Regions from separate parts of the Pseudonocardia xinjiangensis genome, predicted to be linked through region 2. Evidence: riboswitches for the same ligand, from Rfam matches in the RefSeq annotation. Region 2 holds a riboswitch; each other region holds the start of a gene.
The links. A riboswitch is a leader RNA that binds a small molecule or an ion and turns the genes downstream of it on or off. The one in region 2 is predicted to bind S-adenosylmethionine.
Positions count from the first base shown of each region.

Region 1 (6,576 bases), 3.4 Mb from region 2:
CGGTCGACCGCCGCCGTGACGGAGGTCAGCTACTCGGTGGGAACCGGCGAGGTGGTGGCCGTCGTCGGCGAGTCGGGCTCGGGGAAGACGGTCACGGCGATGTCGCTGCTGGGGCTGCTCCCGGGCACCGCCACGGTGTCCGGCTCGGCGCTGCTGCGCGGGCGGGAGCTGATCGCCCTCGACGCGGAGGAGCTGCGTGCTGTGCGTGGCAACGAGGTCGGCTTCGTCTTCCAGGAGCCGATGAGCGCGCTCAACCCGGTGCTGACCATCGGTGCCCAGGTGCTCGAGGCGATCACGACCCATCGTTCGCTGACGCGGGCGGCGGCCCGGCAGCGCATGCTCGAGCTCCTGGCGCTGGTCGGGCTACCCGACCCGCAGCGCAAGGCCCGCTCCTACCCCCACGAGCTGTCCGGCGGTCAACTGCAACGGGTGGTGATCGCCATCGCGATCGCCAACGAGCCCGCCCTGCTCATCGCCGACGAGCCCACCACCGCGCTCGACGTGACCGTGCAGGCCGAGATCCTCGACCTCCTGCGCGACCTGCGTGACCGGCTCGGCATCGGGATCCTGCTCATCACCCACGACATGGGGGTGGTCGCCGACCTCGCCGACCGGGTCGTCGTGATGCGGGCGGGCCGGGTGGTGGAGGAGGCGAGCGTCGCGCAGCTGTTCGCCGCACCCCGTGAGGAGTACACGCGCCAACTGCTCGACGCCGTGGTGTCCCTGCCCGCCGCCCCGCCGGTCCCCGCGCCGGAGCAGCCCGGCATCCGTGTCGACGGCGCCGGCATCCTGACCGTGGAGGACCTGCGGGTGACCTACCGCGGGCGGTTCGACGTCCCGGCCGTGGAGGGGGTGAGTCTGCACGTCGCCGCCGGAGAGGTGTACGGGCTCGTCGGTGAGTCGGGTTCGGGCAAGAGCACGATCGCCGCGGCCATCACCGGCCTGGTGCGACCAGAGTGGGGCGCGATCCGGCTCTCCGGCGACGACCTCGCCGCGCTGCGCGGCAAGGCCCTGCGGCGCGCCCGTGGCCGGATCGGCATGGTCTTCCAGGACCCCGCGTCGTCGTTGAACCCCCGGGCCACCATCGGCGCCAGCGTGGCCGAGCCGCTGCGCCTGCACACCCGCCTGCACGGCAGCGACCTGAGCCGCCGGGTGGACGACCTGCTCGACGCCGCGCAGCTCCCGACCTCCACACGCGACCGGTTCCCGCACGAGCTCTCCGGGGGCAAACGTCAACGGGTCGGCATCGCCAGAGCCATCGCCCTGAACCCCGACCTCCTGATCGCCGACGAACCGACCAGCTCCCTGGACGTCTCCGTGCAGGCCCGGATCCTCGACCTGTTCCGGGACCTGCAGGCACAGCTGAGGTTCGCCTGCCTGTTCATCTCGCACGACCTCGCCGTGATCGGCGCGCTCGCGGCCCGGGTCGGCGTCATGCACCGCGGGCGGATCGTCGAGCAGGGGAGCACCGCCCAGGTGCTGCAGGCGCCGCGCCACCGCTACACCCAACGGCTCCTCGCCTCGGCGCCCGTGGCCGACCCGGCCGAACAGCAGCGCAGGCGCGCGATCTGGCACACGATCCGGGACGCGCAACCCGAGGTTGCCGCCCCCAGCGCCTCGTGACCGCGCCGGGGGCCGCCCCGGCTCAGAGCCCGCGCGCCGCCAGCGCCTCGCGCACGGCCTTGCTGGTGGAGGGCACCGTGGCCGACGGGCCGATCTGGCCGGCGACCGCGTCGAGGGTCTTGAGGCCGTCGCCGGTGATCAGCAGCACGGTCTCGGCGTCCGGGTCGAGCTTGCCCGACTCCACGAGCTTCTTCGCGGTGGCCACCGTGACCCCGCCCGCGGTCTCGGCGAAGACCCCCTCGGTGCGGGCGAGCAGCCGGATGCCGTCGACCACCTCGGCGTCGCTGACGTGCGCCACCGCACCCCCGGTGCGGCGCACCGCGTCGAGGACGTAGGGGCCGTCGGCCGGGTTGCCGATCGCGAGCGAGCGGGCGATCGTGTCCGGGCGCACCGGCTGCACCACGTCGTGGCCGTCCTCGAACGCCTTGGCCACGGGGGAGCAGCCGGTGGCCTGCGCCCCGAACACGCGGTAGGGCGTGGGCTCCACCAGGCCCAGCTTGCCGAGCTCGGTGAAGCCCTTGTCCACCTTGGTCAGCTGGGACCCCGACGCCACGGGCACCACGATCTGCTCCGGCAGCCGCCAGCCGAGCTGCTCGGCCACCTCGTAGCCCAGGGTCTTGGAGCCCTCGGCGTAGTACGGCCGCACGTTGACGTTGACGAACGCCCAGTCCTCGTGCTCGGCGGCGAGCTCGGTGGCCAGCCGGTTGACGTCGTCGTAGTTGCCGTCGACGGCGAGCAGGGTGCCGTCGTAGACGGCGGTGGTGAGCACCTTCGCCTGCTCGAGCGAGGACGGGATGAGCACGACCGAGTCCCACCCGGCGCGGGCCGCTGCGGCGGCCACGGCGTTGGCGAGGTTGCCCGTGGACGGGCAGGCGAGCACCGAGAACCCGAGCTCGCGCGCGGCGGCGAGCGCCACCGCGACCACGCGGTCCTTGAAGGAGTGGGTCGGGTTGCCGGTGTCGTCCTTCACCCAGAGGTTGCGCAGCCCCAGCGCGGCGCCCAGCCGGTCAGCCTTGATCAGGCGGGTGAGACCGGGCTCGGTGTTGGGGTGCTCCTGCACGGTGGACGGCACGGGCAACAGCTGCCGGTAGCGCCAGATCGACTTGGGGCCGGCCTCGATGGACTCACGGGTCACCGTGCCGAAGTCGTAGGCGACCTCGAGCGGGCCGAAGCACTGGGGGCAGGCGAACTCGGCCGCGAGCGGAATCTGGTGGCCGCACTCCCGACAGGACAGGGCGCGCGCGGGCCCGAGGTCGTAGGCGGCGGTGGATCCGCCGTCGGGACGCGTGGAGGCAGTCAGGGTCATCGAAAGATCTCCTCATCTTCCCCGCACCATGCGGGTCGGAATTGGCACCGTGATCGAGCGCGGACGCGCATCGCCGGTTGCCGGGGCTTCGCCGGGCCGTTCCCTCTGCCCCTCTGGATGAGCCATGTGAAGTTGTTCCGCGGCTGGTCGAGCAGCCGTCAGATGTCAGACACGTTACGTCACGATCCACTGCGGACCCAAGTCCTGTCCGGATTCTGGGAGCCGGGTCACGCGATGTCGGTGGCGTGCGCAAGCATGGACGGCATGTCCGCGCCCCCTCCGCCCGCGCCGTTGCGCCTCATCCTCGGCGAGGAGGAGCTGCTGGTGGAGCGGGCGGTCGAGCAGGTCGTCGCGGAGGTGCGGGCGGGTGAGCCCGGCGCCGAGCTGCGGCGTTACCGGGCCGCCGACCTCACCCCGGTCGACCTGGCCGACAACCTGAGCCCGTCGCTGTTCGCCGAGGGCCGGGTCATCGTCCTGCAGGCCGCCCACGAGGTGGGCAAGGAGCTCGCCACGGCGATCGTCGAGCAGTCGGCCGATCCGGCCGATGGCATCGTCCTGGTCGTGCTCCACGCGGGGGGCGCCCGCAACAAGGCGCTGGCCGACGCGCTGCGCAAGGGTGGCGCCGTCGTCACCACGTGCAACCGGATCACCCGCTCCGAGGAGCGGTCCGACTTCGTGCGCTCCGAGGTGCGACGCGCCGGTGGGCGGATCGCCCCCGCCGCGGTGGGCGTCCTGATCGAGGCGGTCGGGTCCGACCTGCGGGAGCTCGCTGCCGCGGCGGGCCAGCTCGTGGCCGACACCGGCGGCACCGTCGACGAGCAGGCCGTGCGCCGCTACCACCGGGGCCGCGCGGAGGCGTCCGGTTTCGCGGTGGCCGACAAGGTGATGGCCGGCGACCGGGCGGGGGCGCTGGAGGCGTTGCGCTGGGCGCTCGTGCTGGGGGTGGCGCCCGTTCTCGTGGCCGACGCGCTGGCCGACGGGGTGCGCACCCTGGCCAGGGTGGGTGCGGCCGGCCGGGGCGACCCCAATCGGCTCGCGGGCACGCTGGGCATGCCGCCGTGGAAGGTGCGCAAAGCTCAGGCCCAGGTACGGGCGTGGCAGCCCGAGTCGCTCGCGGTCGCGTTCGACGCGGCGGCCGAGGTGAACGCCGACGTCAAGGGGGCGGCGGCCGACGCGGGGTACGCGCTGGAACGCGCGGTGCTGCGGATCTGCGCGGCGCGCGAGTCACGCTGAGCGCAACCGGAGGGTCGGCGCTGTGGCGATGACACAGCACAACGGCGCCGCCCCCGGGGGGCAGCGCCGTTGTGAGCTGGAGCTGGCGCCTCGTCAGAGCGCGTCGACGCGCTTGGACAGCGACGACTTGCGGTTGGCGGCCTGGTTCTTGTGGATGACGCCCTTGCTGGCCGCCTTGTCGAGCGCACGGGCTGCGGCCCGCTGCAGCTCGGTGGCCTTCTCGGTGTCGCCGGCCTCCGCAGCCTCGCGGAAACGCCGCACGGCGGTGCGAACGGCGGACTTGACCGACTTGTTGCGCTGGCGGCGCTTCTCGTTGGTCTTGACCCGCTTGATCTGGGACTTGATGTTGGCCACGCGAATGCCTCGAGTTCTTCTTCGCCTTGTTCCGGTCCGCACCGGCGGCGGGGGATCCTGCGTTCACGCCGGGCGCTCAGCGGTCCATGTTACAGCCCGGCGGGGGCCGCCGGAAATCGGCCCGGCCGGGCAGCTCCCGCGGTCGGCCTAGGGTGATCGCATGACGGTGGTTCTGGTGCACGGCAATCCGGAGACCGAGGCGTTGTGGGAGCCGCTGAGCGAGCGGCTGTCCGCGCTCGGCCACGCCGACCAGGTGCGGCTCTCGCCGCCGGGGTTCGGGGCCCCGGTGCCGCCGGGCTGGACCGCGACGGTCGAGGAGTACCGCGACTGGCTGGTGGCCGAGCTGGAGGCCATCGGGCGCCCGGTCGACCTGGTGGGTCACGACTGGGGCGGTGGGCACGTGCTCAACGTCGCGATGACCCGGCCCGACCTGCTGCGCAGCTGGTGCTCCGATGTCGTGGGGATCTTCGATCCGGACTACGTGTGGCACGACCTGGCGCAGGACTGGCAGACCCCCGGGGTGGGTGAGGCGGCGATCGAGGAGCGGTTGGACATCCCGGTGGAGAAGGTGGTGGCGAACCTGGCCGAGCGCGGCATGGCTGTTGAGGTCGCCGAGCGCATCGCGCCTGCTTTCGACGCGACGATGGGGGAGTGCATCCTCGCGCTGTACCGCTCGGCGGCGCAGCCGGTGCTGGCGGAGCTCGGGGCCGGGCTGGAGGCTGCGGCGGCCCGCCCGGGGCTCTCGGTGGTGGCCACCGAGGATCATTTCGTGGGCACGGTCGAGCAACGCCACCGTGCCGCGGTGCGGGCGGGTGCTCGTGAGGAGGTGCTCGACGGGCTCGGGCACTGGTGGATGACCCAGGATCCCGATCGGGGCGCGGCGGTGCTGGCCCGGTTCCTGGACTCCCAGTGACCCCGGCCCCGTGACATCGGCGTGCCGCCGGTGACGGCAGCTACTCGGGCGGAACGGTGGCCGCGCTCGACGGCACTGTGGACATGACGCGGCCGGCGTGAACGGCGCCGGTGACCACGGTGTTGCCACCGGAGTGCTTGGCCCGGTACATGGCGGCGTCCGCGGCGGCGAGCGCCACCTCGGGCTCGCCGTCGAGCGGGGCGCGGACCACCCCGACCGACATGGTGACGCCGGCGGCGACATCGGCGGGCAGTGCGGCCACGGCGTCGGTGGCCCGCTGCAGCGCCGCCCGCGCCTCGGGCAGCGGCGTGGCCGGCATGACCACGACGAACTCGTCGCCGCCGTAGCGGGCCACGAGGTCCTGGGAACGCAGGATGGTGCGCAGGCACATGGCGACCTCGCGCAGCACGGCGTCGCCCGCGGCGTGGGAGCGGGCGTCGTTGACGTCCTTGAACCGGTCGAGGTCGATCAGGGCGACGGCACACGGCTGGAGTGCCGGCGTGGTGGTGGCCTCGACGAGCCGCATGTCCAGCGCCCGCCGGTTCGGCAGCCCGGTGAGCGGGTCCTGCAGGGCCTGGGCGGCCACCGCGCCGTGCTCGCGGGCCAACCGGTGGTGCTCGGAGTGGCTGCGCAGCGCGGTGAGGCGCGCCTCGCGCAGGGCCCACAGCTCGGCCTCCAGCGCCTCGGCGTAGCTCGCGAGCGCGTCGGAGCGCCGCGGTGCACCGTGGGCGAGCTCGTCCATCCTCGCGAACTCCCGGTGCAGCGCGAGAGCGAGCACGGCGTCCGGGGTGGACTTGCGCAGCTCGTGGTGCAGCGGGGCGAGTGCCGCCGCCGCGTCGCCCGGACCGCCCGCTGCGAGCAGGCAACGTGCCGTGGCGATGGCGAGCATGATGCGGTCCTCGGTGAAGTTGGTCATCGGCTCGAGCGCGACGAGCATCTCCAGGTGCTCGGGCGCCGGCTGCTTCAAGGAGTACGCCGCTCCGATGATCGAGCACTCCTCGATGGCCGCGGTCCCGCCTTCGGGCAGGCCGTGCGCGGCGGCCCAGAGCCGGGCGGCGGTCTGCGCGGTCTGCGCGGCGCCGACGAAGCGGGTGGCGGCGGCCGCATCGCGTCCGCCACGCTCGAGGCGCAGCGCCCACGACAGCTG
Region 1 is NZ_CP192009.1:5,969,136-5,975,711, reverse strand. Features, by position in the region: gene ACQPZA_RS28105 (dipeptide ABC transporter ATP-binding protein) at 1-1,623, shown strand, start outside; gene thrC (threonine synthase) at 1,646-2,929, opposite strand; SAM riboswitch class I at 2,939-3,053, opposite strand; gene holA (DNA polymerase III subunit delta) at 3,194-4,162, shown strand; gene rpsT (30S ribosomal protein S20) at 4,256-4,516, opposite strand; gene ACQPZA_RS28085 (alpha/beta fold hydrolase) at 4,677-5,429, shown strand; gene ACQPZA_RS28080 (diguanylate cyclase) at 5,470-6,576, opposite strand, start outside.
Region 1: linked by a shared signal. The riboswitch ahead of thrC (threonine synthase) and the one ahead of ACQPZA_RS12350 (FAD-dependent oxidoreductase) in region 2 are both predicted to bind S-adenosylmethionine.

Region 2 (6,576 bases):
CCAGGTCGCACCGGCCGGCAGCGCCGGCAGCGCGCCGCCGGCACCCGTCATCGCCTCCACCACCTCGGGAGGACCGGGCAGCATCGTGATCAGGACGTCGGCTACCGCGGCCGCCTCGGCCGCCGTGCCCGCCCACCGTGCCCCGCACGCCACGACCGTCGCCTCCAGCTCCGGCCGAAGATCGTGGGCCACGACCTCGTGGCCGGCTCGAACGAGGTTGGCAACCATCGGCAGGCCCATCCGGCCCGTACCCAGAAATCCCATCACAGGTCCAGGATCGGCCATGCCGGAGCGGGTTGGATGGTGTTGCCTGGAGGAGGCCTTCGACGTGCGGACCGAGGAGCGTTCATGACCACCACCGATGCTGCACCCGGCGTCCCCCGCGTGCCCCGCCGGCCGGGCGCCGACGCCCGGCTGCTCGCCGACTTCGTCGACCTGTCGGCCATCGGCGCCACCGCGGCAGGCGGCGTCGAGCGCCAGGCCGCCACCCCGGAGGACGGCCGCAGCCGCGCCTGGCTCGCGGCGTGGCTGACCGAGCGCGGGTTCACCGTCGTGCACGACCGGGTCGGCAACATGTTCGGCCTCCACGAGTTCGTACCCGGCGCGCCCTACGTGCTCGCGGGCTCGCACCTCGACAGCCAGCCGCGGGGCGGCCGCTTCGACGGTGCCTACGGTGTGCTGGCCGCGGCACATGCCGCCGACCGCCTGCGGGTCCACTACCGCGACTCGGGCGAGACGCCCCGGTTCAACATCGGCGTCGTGAACTGGTTCAACGAGGAGGGCAGCCGCTTCAAGCCCTCGATGATGGGCAGCGCGGTGTTCACCGGGGCCATGCCACTGGCGACCGCACTCGACACCCCCGACGCCGCGGGCGTGACGGTCCGCGACGCGCTCCGGGCGATCGACGGCCTGGGCGAGGCGGACGTCTTCGGCACCGACCGGCAGGTGTGCTCCTACGCGGAGATCCACATCGAGCAGGGCCGCGAGCTCGACAAGACGGGCACCACGCTCGGGCTCGTCGACGCGACGTGGGCCGCGAACAAGTACGAGATCGCGGTGATCGGGTCGCAGGCCCACACCGGCGCCACCGCCATGGCCGACCGCCGGGACGCGCTGTACGGCGCGGCGCTCGCCGTGGTCGCGGTCCGGGAGCTCGCCGACCGGTTCGGCGAGGACCTGCACACCTCGTGCGGGCAGCTGACCGTGGTGCCCAACTCCCCCGTGGTCGTCGCCCGCGAGGTGCACATGCACCTCGACCTGCGCTCGCCGTCGGACGACCTGCTCGCGGAGGCGGACGCCCTGCTGCGGCGCCAGTTCGCCGAGATCGAGGTGAAGGCCGACGTCGAGATCGAGCGCCGGGTCGCCCACACCTGGAAGGGCCACCTCTACCAGCCGGCGGGGGTCGAACTTGCGCGCACGGTCACCGAGGACCTCGGCGTCTCGTCGATGATCGTGCGCACCCGCGCGGGCCACGACTCCACCAACATGAAGGACGTCGTCCCCACCGTCATGCTGTTCATCCCGAGCGTCGAGGGCATCTCCCACGCCGAGGCGGAGTTCACCCGCGACGAGGACCTCTGCACCGGTGTGGACATCCTCACCGAGACCCTCGCCCGCATGCTCGACGGTGCGCTCGCCCCAACGTGAGCGCCGGGATCAGGAGGCGAAGCGCAGGACGGCGAGCACGAGGGACAGCACGCCCAGCACCAGCGCCGGGACGAACTGCTCCTTGCGGCGGATGTGGACGACCACGGCGCCCGCCATCACGAGCGCGAGCCCGACCGCCGCGATCGGCGTGAGGACCGGCGCGACGTCCAGGACCCAGGGCAGGATCAGGCCGACCGCCCCGACGATCTCGAGCGCCCCGATGGCCTTGATCGCGCCGTCGGAGAAGTCCTCGGCGTAGCCCATGCCGGCCGACACCAGTGCCGGCTTCGGCCGCACGACCTTCATCACGCCCGAGCCCAGGAAGGCGACGGCGAGCACGATCTGCAGGATCCAGGCGACGACGTTCATCAAGACTCCCGAGTGAACAGCCCGGCGACGCCGGGCTCGGCACCCGAGAACCTAGACGGGAGAGCATGAATGTTGAAGCAATTTTGATGATACGTCATCAGACCGTGATCTACGGGCGCGTCTCCTCACGGGGCCGGGGCAGAACGAGCCCGTAGTCGCCGCGATGGAACAGCAGCGGACCCCGGGCGTGGTCGGCGGCGAGCTCGAGCACGCGGCCCACGACGATGGTGTGGTCCCCGCCGTCGTGCTCGGCGTGCAACGCGCAGCGCACCCACGCGCAGACCCCCTCCAGGATCGGCGCGCCGCACCGTCCGGCCCGCCACCGCACGCCGTCGAACTTGTCCACACCGGACCGGGCGAACCCGGCGCTGTGGTGCTCCTGGTCCGCCGCCAGGATGTTCACGCAGAACGTGTCCGCGTCCCGGATCCGGGGCCACGTCGACGACGTGCGCGACGGTGCGAAGCTCACCAGCGGCGGATCCAGCGACAGTGACGTGAACGACTGGCAGGTGAACCCGATCGGGCCCGACGGCCCGGCGGCGGTCACGACCACCACGCCGGAGGCGAAGTGCCCGAGCACCTCCCGCATGACGGCCCCGTCGACCACCGGTTCCGTCGTCTCGGCCCTGCTGGTGATGCTCATGCGCTCTCCCTGTTCGGATCGGGACGTGCGGATGTGCCGGGTCGGGTCAGCCGGCCGGGCTGCGCGGCAGGCCCGGAGGGTTGATCTCGGAGGTCGGCACCGCCTCCGCGGCGAGGCTCCAGCGATCGAGGACCTGCGTGTACCTCCCATCGCAGAGCCGCCATCGGTTCGCGGTCGGGCACCCCGGTGGCGAGGTCGGCGAGCACCCGGCCCAGCGCCGGAGCGAACGTGAACCCGTGGTTCGAGAACCCCGCGCCGACGACGAGGGGTCCGGCCGCGTCCAGCAGGAAGCTCCCGTCCGGCGTCGAGGTGCGGATACAGCCGATCGGCTGGGGTAGCCGATGGTCGAGCCCCGGCAGGAAGGCGGCCACGTACTCCTGCAGCCTGCGCGGCTGCCCCTGCTCCGGACCCACGTCGTGGAACCCCAGCTTCACCGATCCCTCGCCCGTCGACGTGCCGCGGACGCTGCTGGGCCAGCCGTCCTCCGGCCCCGTGTGGTGGATGAACGTCGGCCACGGGGCCGGGCGGGCGGAGACCGAGCCCGCGCCGCCCAGCAGCGGGAAGTTCGCCACCTGCTCCTGCGTCACGCGCAGCGGCGGCAGCGTGACGAGCCCGGCGAGCAGGTCCGCGGTGCCAGCCCCGACCGCCACCACGGCGCGGCGGGCGCGGACGGGGCCTCGCGGGGTGCCGACCTCGACGAGATCGTCCCCGCGCACCGCGATCGCGGTCGCGGGCGTGGAACGCTGGATCACCGCCCCGTGCGCGACGGCGGCGGCGGTCAGAGCGGCGACGGCGTGCCCGGCATGGACGCGACCGGCCCGGTCCGGCTGGTGCAGTACGGGTCCGCTGAACACCATCCCCGGCCACCGGCGCGACGCCTCGCCGGCATCGAGCCACTCGTGGGCGACACCCCGCGCGGCGAGCGACTCGGCGATCGTCCTGGTCCGCCACGGGTCGCCGTGGTCGACGCCCCCGGTGATCTGCAGCAGGGCTGCGCCGGTCTGTGCCTCCACCTCGCGCCACAGTGGCAGGGCCGCCGCAGCGAGCCGTACGTGCGGCTCCGCCGCGTAGGTCTGCCGGTAGATCTCCGCCGATCCGTACGTGACGCCTCGCGCCCGTCCGGTCCCGGCCTGCTCGAGCAGCAGCACCTCGTGACCGCGACCGGCGAGCTGCCAGGCCGCCGCCGCACCCACCACCCCGCCACCGACGACCACGACGTCGACGACTCCGGTGCGTGCGGACCTCGGGGTGCGGCGGGGCGCGGGGACGTACGGGATCGCTGGCATGACTGTCCTCTCACGACACTGGACAGCAGGGATCCCCGCAACGGGGGTCCATGGAGAGGTCCACTGTGGACGAAACAGGGCTCGTCCGGCGGCGGGCACCGCCGGAGGTAGCGGCCCGACGGAGGCGTGCGTCAGAGCCCACCCACGCGCGTCAGCGCACGGGGAACGGGGTGGCCGAGAGGCCGGGACGGATCAGCGACACAGAGCGGCCTGCGTGCGGCACAGATCCACGTGCCGACGCTTGGACCAGATGGACGGCAACCACTTCGACAGGCGAAGGGCCGCGGTCCGTGCGTGCGATCGACGCACGATGTCTCCCATCGATCCTGGCGTTAGCACCCGGCACCGCGAGGCACCGGGTTGCTGCGGCTTCGACGAGCCAGGTCTCTCGGCCGCTCTGGATGGACGACCATGAATGTAGGCGACCACCCGATGGATGTGTCAAGGATGTGACGCGCCGGAAATCCCCGCAGGCGGCCCCGTTGTTGATCGACGTCCTCTTGTCTTGCGTCCGATCGGGACGCCGGTCACGATGCCGACGTGGCCGCGCTCCCTGCCCACCTCGCCGCGATCAGCTGATCACGTGCAACGCTGCCCGTGTTCAGGAATAGCCCGCGTCCGGTGGCGGGTTTGCCGAGCATGACCACCGGACAATTCGACCCGCACACGCTGCTCGCCGATGCCCGCCTCGGGGTCCTCGCGACGATCAAGTCGGACGGCCGCCCCCAGCTCTCCCCCGTCACACCGTTCTACGACCGGGACGCCGGCGTGCTCTACGTGTCGATGACCGACGGGCGCGCCAAGACCGCGAACCTGCGCCGGGACCCACGGGCGGCGCTGGAGGTCACCAGCCCGGACGGCTGGGCGTGGGCCACCGCCGAGGGCACGGTCACCCTCACCGGTCCGGGCACCGACCCGGACGGCGCCGAGGTCCAGGCGCTGGTGGACTACTACCGCAACGCCGCGGGCGAGCACCCGAACTGGGACGAGTACCGGTCGGTCATGGTCTCCGACCGCAGGGTGCTGATGGCGATGACGGTCGAGAAGGTGTACGGCGCGAAGCTCCGCTGACCCCCGCCTGGCTCTCCATCCAGACGATCGTGCGCACGAGTCCCTCCTCGATCGGCAGCCTCCGGACGCCGGGGAACAACCGCTGCACCCGGGCTGCCGACGACTCGCAGTGGCGGACCTCCCCGGCGCGGGCCGCGCGGTGCTCGACGGCGAGGCGCCGGCCGAGCAGATCGGACAGCACCGTGATGAGCTCGTTGATCGTGGTGGGGGCGCCCACCGCCAGGTTCACCGCTCCGTCCGAGGAGCGCTGCAGCGCACTGCGCGCGAGGACCTCCACGGCGGACTCGACGAAGGTGAGCTCCCGCCTCTGCTCGCCGTCGCCGTGGACGACCAGCGGGTCCCCCCGCAGCGCGGCGGCGACGAGCGCCGGTACGACGGCAGGCCGCGCTCGATCCGGGTACTGCCATGGGCCGTAGGTCGTGGAGAAGCGGAACGCCGTGCACCGCAACCCGTACCAGGACCGGTAGGCGAACGCGTACGACTCCGCCGCCAGCTTCCCGGCCGCGAACGGAGTGGCGGGGAGGCAGAGCAGGTCCTCCGACCTGGGCCGGGTGGGGTTGTACCCGTACACCGAGCTGGAGGACGCGAGAACCACCTGGGCGTCGACGTCGCTGGCGACGTCGAGGACCGCGAGCGTGCCCGTCACGTTGACGTCGTGGCAGTGCCTCACGGCACCGTCCGCGTCGGGCACCGCGGCCGCGAGATGGACGATCGACGACGCCCCGTCGCACGCCCGGCGCAACGCGTCCCTGTGGAGGATCGACGCCACCCGGACGTCGACGGGCACCCCGTGAAGGTGCTCGAGCCGCCCGGAGCTGAGATCGTCGACCACGACGACCTCCACGTCGGCCTGCCTGGTCAGCAGGCGGCAGAGGTTCGCTCCGACGAAGCCCGCCCCACCGGTCACCACGATCTTCATCATCCGGCCTCCAGAAGCCCCCGGCCGCGGCGTGGTCGGCAGAAGCCACCGGACGCCGGTGCCGTGTCGGGGATGCCGGCGTGTCGGCGCAGACGCGCTCGACAATCAGCCGTTCAGGCTTCGGCCACCCGAGCAGCGGACGGGAAATTCACTTTCCGCAACCGCACTCCGGCATCAGGACACCACAATCTCAGGAACGGAGCGAAAACCGTTCGCGCGACATCGTTCGGCGACTCTCCGAAATCACCGTCATACGGTCATCGCCGAGGTCGAGCGTGCCCCGGCAGAACACGATCATCGACCGCAGTTCCGCGGTCCCGAAGGGACGCCCGGCGTGCCATGTGAGGGTGGCTGCGTTCACCCGCAGCATCCCGGGCGCCGAGATCTGCACATGATCGCCATGGTCGACGACCTGCAGCTCGACGTCGGCGTTGTCGTCGCGGATCGCGCAGAGCACATGGTCGACCAGGCCGCCGGCGGCGCGCAGGACGAGGTCGACCAGATCGGGCGCCATGACGAGCCCTGGACGTGTGGCAGGTACCGGCACAGGAATCGCCCCCACTTCCAGAGATCACTGATCTGGCAATTCACCGGGGGCTGGGGTGCCGAGCCCATTTTCGGCCCGGAACCGTGACGATAGG
Region 2 is NZ_CP192009.1:2,594,028-2,600,603, reverse strand. Features, by position in the region: gene ACQPZA_RS12370 (NAD(P)-dependent oxidoreductase) at 1-264, opposite strand, end outside; gene ACQPZA_RS12365 (M20 family metallo-hydrolase) at 349-1,647, shown strand; gene ACQPZA_RS12360 (DoxX family protein) at 1,657-2,016, opposite strand; gene ACQPZA_RS12355 (flavin reductase family protein) at 2,126-2,659, opposite strand; gene ACQPZA_RS12350 (FAD-dependent oxidoreductase) at 2,656-3,945, opposite strand; SAM riboswitch class I at 4,260-4,353, opposite strand; gene ACQPZA_RS12345 (PPOX class F420-dependent oxidoreductase) at 4,585-5,016, shown strand; gene ACQPZA_RS12340 (NAD-dependent epimerase/dehydratase family protein) at 4,946-5,938, opposite strand; gene ACQPZA_RS12335 (MmoB/DmpM family protein) at 6,126-6,449, opposite strand.

Region 3 (6,576 bases), 1.7 Mb from region 2:
GGGCGGCCGCAGGAGCCGAAGCCGCCGTTCCCCTACCGCAGCGAGGAGGTGACGTACCCGAGCGGCAACCTGACCATGGCCGGGACGCTCACCCTCCCGTCGACCCGCGGACCCTTCACCGCCGTCCTGATGATCACCGGGAGCGGCGCGCAGGACCGCGACGAGACCATCGCGGGACACAAGCCGTTCCTGCTGCTCGCCGACACGCTCACGCGCGCCGGGTACGCCGTGCTGCGGGTGGACGACCGCGGCGTGGGGGGCTCGACCGGCGATCTGCAGCAGGCGAGCTACGACGACCTGACCGGCGACGCGCTCGCCGGGCTCGCGTTCCTGCGCAGCCGCCCCGAGATCGATCCCACGCGGATCGGGCTGTTCGGGCACAGCGAGGGCGGCTACCTCGCCCCGCTGGTGGCACAGCAGCCGGGCGCCGGTGTGGCGTTCGTCATGCTGATGGCGGCCCCCGCCGTCTCGGGCGAGGAGGTGCTCGTCCTGCAGAACCGCCTGCTCTTCCAGCAGGCGGGCGCTCCGCCGGAGCAGGTCCAGGCCCAGATCGACTACGTGCGCAAGCTCAGCGGGATGCTGCGGGCCGGGAACTACGACGGGGCCCGGCAGCTCGCCCGGGACCGGGTCACCGCGCAGACCGCCGCTCTGCCGGAGGACCAGCGCCCGACGGCGGAGGAGACCGAGGCGCAGCTGCCGGCCACCCCGGCGTACCGCGCCGTCCTCACCTACGACCCGGCCCCCGCGCTGCGGGCGCTGCGGGTTCCGGTGCTCGCGTTCTACGGCGGCAAGGACCTCCAGGTGCCGCCCACACAGAGCGAGCCGGCACTGCGGACGCTGCTCGCCGGCGACCCCGACACGACGATCCGCACGTTCCCGGCGCTGAACCACCTCATGCAGCCCGCCGCCACCGGCGCGATCACCGAGTACTCGACGATCGAGACGACGGTCTCACCGGAGGTGCTCGACCTCGTCTCCGGATGGATGCGGGAGCGCTTCTGATGTCCGACCTCGATCCCGAGGAGTTCCGCAGGCTCGGCTACGCGGTCGTCGACTGGATCGCGCAGTACCGGGCAGGCCTCGCAGACCTGCCCGTGCGACCCGACGTCGAGCCCGGGTGGGTGCGCGAGCAGCTGTCGGCAACGCTGCTGTCGCCCGGGCTGCCGGAGGAGCCGCGGCCGCTGACGGCCCTTCTGGACGAGGTCGACCGGGTGGTGGTGCCGGCGAGCACGCACTGGCAGCATCCCGGCTTCTTCGGCTACTTCCCGGCCAACGCGTCGCTGCACTCGCTGCTCGGCGACATGCTCTCGGGTGGCCTCGGCGCACAGGGGATGCTGTGGACGACGTCGCCGGCGGCCACCGAGGTCGAGCAGGTACTGCTGGACGGGCTGGCCGCTGCGCTCGGGTTGGGCCCGGCGTTCGCCTTCACGGGAGGCGGAGGCGGCTCGATCCAGGACTCGGCGTCCTCCGCCGCGCTGGTGGCGCTGCTGGCCGCCCTGAACCGCAGCTCCCCCGAGTGGCAGGAGCGGGGCGTCGACGGCACCGAGCGGGTGTACGTCACCGCTGAGACGCACTCCTCGCTCGCCAAGGCCGTGCGTGTGGCCGGGCTCGGGGCGCGGGCGCTGCGGATCGTCGAGCCCTCCCCCCGCTCGCTCGCGATGTCGCCCACCGCGCTGGCCGACGCGTTGCGCGCCGACGCCGACGCCGGGCTCCGACCGGTGCTGGTCTGCGCCACGGTCGGCACCACGGGCACGGGCGCGGTCGACCCCGTGCGGGAGATCGCGCGTGCCGCCGCCGAGCACGGGGCCTGGGTGCACGTCGACGGCGCATGGGCGGGCGTGGCGGCGCTGTGTCCCGAGCACCGCCACCTGCTCGACGGCGTCGAGCTCGTCGACTCGTTCTGCACCGACGCCCACAAGTGGCTGCTCACGGCGTTCGACGCCTCGCTGCTGTGGGTGCGTGACGCCGCTGTTCTCCCGGCCGCACTCTCGATCACCCCGGAGTACCTGCGCAACGCGGCGACCCAGTCCGGCGCGGTCGTGGACTACCGGGACTGGCAGGTGCCGCTCGGGCGCCGGTTCCGTGCGCTTAAGCTGTGGGCCGTCGTGCACGGCCACGGGCTCTCGGGGCTGCGTGAGCACATCCGCTCCCATGTGGCGCTCGCCGACGAGCTGGCCGGTCTGGTGCGCGCCGACCCCGGTTTCACCCTCGCCGCGGAACCATCGCTCTCCCTGGTGTGCCTGCGGGTCGTCACCGGCGCCGGACCGGAGGCCGACGACAACGCGACCCGCACGGTGCTCGAGCGCGTCAACGCCTCGGGCACCGCCTTTCTCACCCACATCGTCGTCGACGGACGCTACGCCATCCGGGTGGCGATCGGATCGGTCACCACGGAGTCCTCGCACGTCAGAGCCTTGTGGAAGCGGCTCCGGACGGAAGCTGCAGGTTGTCTCGCGAAGAGCTCGGACGACCGTGTCGATCCGGCGACCTCTGGGTGACCGCGTTGCCGCCCTCGATCGGTGGCGCCGACGGCGGCGGCGGGCTGCCGGGAGGGGCAACTTGACGATCGCTCGGCGGCCGTCGTAACGTCCACACCAGGTCATGAGCGCCAGCGTCAAGCCCCGGCTCGCTGGCCGGCAACCCTCCTCCGCGGCGGGGTGCTCCGGGTGACGACCAGGCCGTCGGGCGGGGTGCCCGGTGGCAAGCGCGGATCCGCATCCGGTGCGGGTCCCCTTCCCAGGAGACCGCTGTGACGCTCGTACTCGCCCGTTCCGCTGCCGCCCGCGCCGCCGACCTGCCCGGCGTGGTGGGCGCCGACCTCGAGGTGCCGCTGGTCACCGGGGGGAGCATCGCCTACGCGAACCTCGACCTCGCCGCCAGCGCGCCGGCACTGCAGTCCGTGGCCGCCCACGTCGCCGAGCTGTTGCCGTACTACGCGTCGGTGCACCGCGGCGCCGGTTACGCGTCCCAGGTGAGCACCGCGCTGCTGGAGTCGGCGCGCGTCACCGTCGGCGAGTTCGTCGGGGCGCGCAGCGACGACGTGGTGGTGTTCACACGCAACACCACCGACGCGCTGAACCTGCTCGCCGGCTGCGTCCCGGGCCCGGTCCTCTGCCTGGACGTGGAGCACCACGCGAACCAGCTGCCGTGGCAGGCGGGTGCCCACCGCGTGCTGCGGGTCGCCGAGACGGTGGAGCAGACCCTCGCCGACCTCGAGGCCGCACTGGCGTCGGCACCGGTGGCGCTGCTGGCCGTCACCGGAGCCTCCAACGTGACCGGTGAGACGCTGCCGCTGGAGCGGCTCGTCGACATCGCGCACCGGGCGGGCGCCCGGGTCGTGGTGGACGCGGCCCAGCTCGCACCGCACCGGCGCGTCGACCTCGCGGCCACCGGCATCGACTACGTGGCGCTGTCGGGCCACAAGCTCTACGCGCCCTACGGCGCGGGCGCGATCGTCGGCAGGCGCGACTGGCTCGACGAGGGCACCCCGTACCTCGCGGGAGGCGGCGCGGTGCGGGAGGTACGGATCGACCGCACGGTCTGGGCGGCCGCGCCCCACCGCCACGAGGGCGGCACTCCCAACGTGGTCGGGGCGGCGGCGCTCGCGCAGGCCTGCCGCGAGCTCGCACCGCTGCTCGACGGGGCCGCCCACGCGCACGAGAAGGCCCTGTCGGACCGCCTCGAGGCAGGGCTGGCCACGGTGCCCGGCCTGCGGACGCTGCGGATCTGGCCCGACAGCACCGACCGGGTCGCCGTCCACAGCTTCACCCTCCCGGACCGGCCCGCCGGGCTGGTGGCCGCCTACCTGTCCGCCGAGCACGGGATCGGCGTCCGCGACGGGCGCTTCTGCGCCCACCCCCTGCTGCTCAAGCTCTGCGGGGAGAGCGGTGAGGCGCTGCGCGCGAGCATCGGGATCAGCACCACGGAGGAGCACGTGGACCGGCTGGTGGCGGCGGTGGCGCAGCTCACGACGCGGGGCGCCCGCTGGACCTACGGCGTGGTCGACGGCCGGTGGGTGCCCACCCCGGACCCGCGCGAGCACGACCCGCTCGGCGTCATCGGCACCCTGGTGCTCGGCACGGGCGCCTCCGCCTGCAGCTCCGAGTGAGGCCGGGCCGTCGCCCACCGGCAACATTGGACAGGCATACCTAACCTTCCGTTATCCTCCTCCCGATCACCTGTCGCGGGGAGGGAGCGCTGGATGCGCGTCGTCGTGTTCGGCTACATGACGTGGGGCCACCGGACGTTGGACGCGGTGCTTGCGGCCGGGCACGACGTCCCGCTGGTCGTCACGCACCCGGAGAGCGACAACCCGTACGAGACGATCTTCAACGACTCCGTGGCCGAGCTGGCCGCCAAGCACGCCATCCCGGTACTGGTGCGCAACCGCGCCGACGACGAGGAGGTCGTCGAGCGGGTGCGGGCCGCGCACGCCGACGCGATGGTGGTGGCCAACTGGCGCACGTGGCTCTCGCCCGCCGTGTTCTCCCTCCCCCGGCTCGGCACGCTCAACGTGCACGACGCGTTGCTGCCCGCCTACGCGGGCTTCGCGCCGCTGAACTGGGCGCTGATCAACGGTGAGCCGGAGGTCGGGGTCACCGCACACATGATGAACGGCGACTTCGACGCCGGGGACATCGTCGTGCAGTGGGCCACCCCGGTCGGCGCCGAGGACACCGTGGTGGACCTGTTCGAACGCACCCTGGCCATGTTCGGGCCGATCACCGTGGCCGGGCTGGAGCGGCTGGCCACCGGGCGCACCGACTGGCAGCCGCAGGACCGCAGCCGGGCGAGCTACTTCCACCGCCGCAGCGACGAGGACAACCGGATCGACTGGAGCTGGCCCGCGAGGGACATCGCCAACCTGGTGCGCGCGCAGGTGGACCCCTACCCCAACGCCTACTGCTTCCACGGGAGCACCCGGCTGCGGGTGCTCGCCGCGGGCGTCACCGACGCTCCCTACGGCGGAACGCCCGGACGCATCTTCGTCCGCGACGGTGCCGGTGGGGTCGTGGTGGTGTCGGGCGCCGACGCGCGGCGCGGACGCAACCCGGGCCTGGTGATCCACCGGGTCCGCACCGACGACGGCCAGGACCTCGCGGCCACCGAGTACTTCACGCGGATGGGCGGCTACCTCACCTCGCACCCCGCCCCCTGACACCCCGCCACCCCGCGAGTCGCCCGCTTTCCGTCCGCGAGTCGCCCGTGAACGTGAGTGCGGTCAGGGTCGGGGACCCGTGTCCCGGACCGCCGGTCAGGGCTGGATGTTCTCCAGGTCCTCCAGCAGGCTCGGGTGCTTCGGCTCCCAGCCGAGCGCCTGCCGGGTGTGGGCGCTGGACGAGGGCTGGTCGGCCGCGAAGATGACGCCGAGGGGGCCGTAGGTCTCCACCGGCACGGACTCCACGGGCAGGCCCAGCCGGCGGCCGATGACGGCAGCGATGTCACGCACCTGGTCGCCCTCGTCGCCCACGGCATGCCAGGAGGTGCCGGCTTCCGCCTGCTCCAGGGCGAGCCGGAAGAGGACTGCGGCGTCGTGGGCGTGCACGGCCGGCCAGCGCTGGGCGCCGTCGCCCGGGTAGCCGGACACTCCGTTCTGACGCGCGATCCCGGTCAACAGACCGGCAAACCCGCCCGCGCCCTCGTTGTGGACGGTCCGTGGCAGGCGGACGGCTGAGCTCCGGACCCCGCGCGCGGCCAGGCCCAGGACTCCCCTGACCGCACGACCGCGACCACCGACCGGGCCCTCGGTCGGAATCGGGTCGGCCTCGGTGGAGGCGCGGCCCGGCACGGCGGGCGTGCCCGAGCAGGCGACGAAGGGACGGCCGCTGCCGACGAGTGCCTCGCCGAGGGTGGCGAGGGCGGCGCTTTCCTCGGCGACGGCGTTCGCGAGGGCTCGGGAGCTGCTGAAGTCGTTCGCGAAAGCCAGGTGGATCACGCCGTCGGCCTGGGCGACGCCGGCGCGCAGGACGTCGAGATCGGCCAGCCCTCCCCGAATCGCCTCGGCGCCGGCGGCCGAGGCGGCCTGCGCGGAGGCGTCGGAGCGGGCGAGTGCGAGGACGGTGTGGCCGTGGCCGAGAAGCTCGGCGACGACGGCGGATCCGATCAGACCGGTGCCGCCGGTGATGAAGACGTTCATGGACTCTCCCGCGAAGTGATGGGACACTTGTCCCATCACCGTAGCAGGATGATGGGACCACAGTCCCATCACCTATGCTGCCTCCATGGGTCGGTGGGAACCGGGGGCACGCGAACGCCTCGTCATGGCGGCGGTCGACCTGTTCACCGAGCAGGGCTACGACGCCACCACGGTCGCACAGATCGCCGAGCGTGCCGGGGTCACCAAGAGCACCTTCTTCCGGCACTTCCCCGACAAACGCGAGCTGCTGGTCGCCGGACAGGAGACCCTGAGCCGGCTGCTGGCCGAGGGCATCGCCGAGGCGCCCGCCGACGCCGGCCCCCTCGAGGCGGTCGCCGCCGGTCTCGAGCGCGCATCGACCGCGATGGGCCCGATGAGCCGGGAGATCGCCCCCCGGCTGAAGGCGGCCGTCGCCGCCAGCGCCGAACTTCAGGAGCGCG
Region 3 is NZ_CP192009.1:4,301,893-4,308,468, forward strand. Features, by position in the region: gene ACQPZA_RS20280 (alpha/beta hydrolase family protein) at 1-1,002, shown strand, start outside; gene ACQPZA_RS20285 (pyridoxal phosphate-dependent decarboxylase family protein) at 1,002-2,498, shown strand; SAM riboswitch class IV at 2,598-2,713, shown strand; gene ACQPZA_RS20290 (aminotransferase class V-fold PLP-dependent enzyme) at 2,750-4,108, shown strand; gene ACQPZA_RS20295 (methionyl-tRNA formyltransferase) at 4,202-5,158, shown strand; gene ACQPZA_RS20300 (SDR family oxidoreductase) at 5,255-6,136, opposite strand; gene ACQPZA_RS20305 (TetR/AcrR family transcriptional regulator) at 6,222-6,576, shown strand, end outside.
Region 3: linked by a shared signal. The riboswitch ahead of ACQPZA_RS20290 (aminotransferase class V-fold PLP-dependent enzyme) and the one ahead of ACQPZA_RS12350 (FAD-dependent oxidoreductase) in region 2 are both predicted to bind S-adenosylmethionine.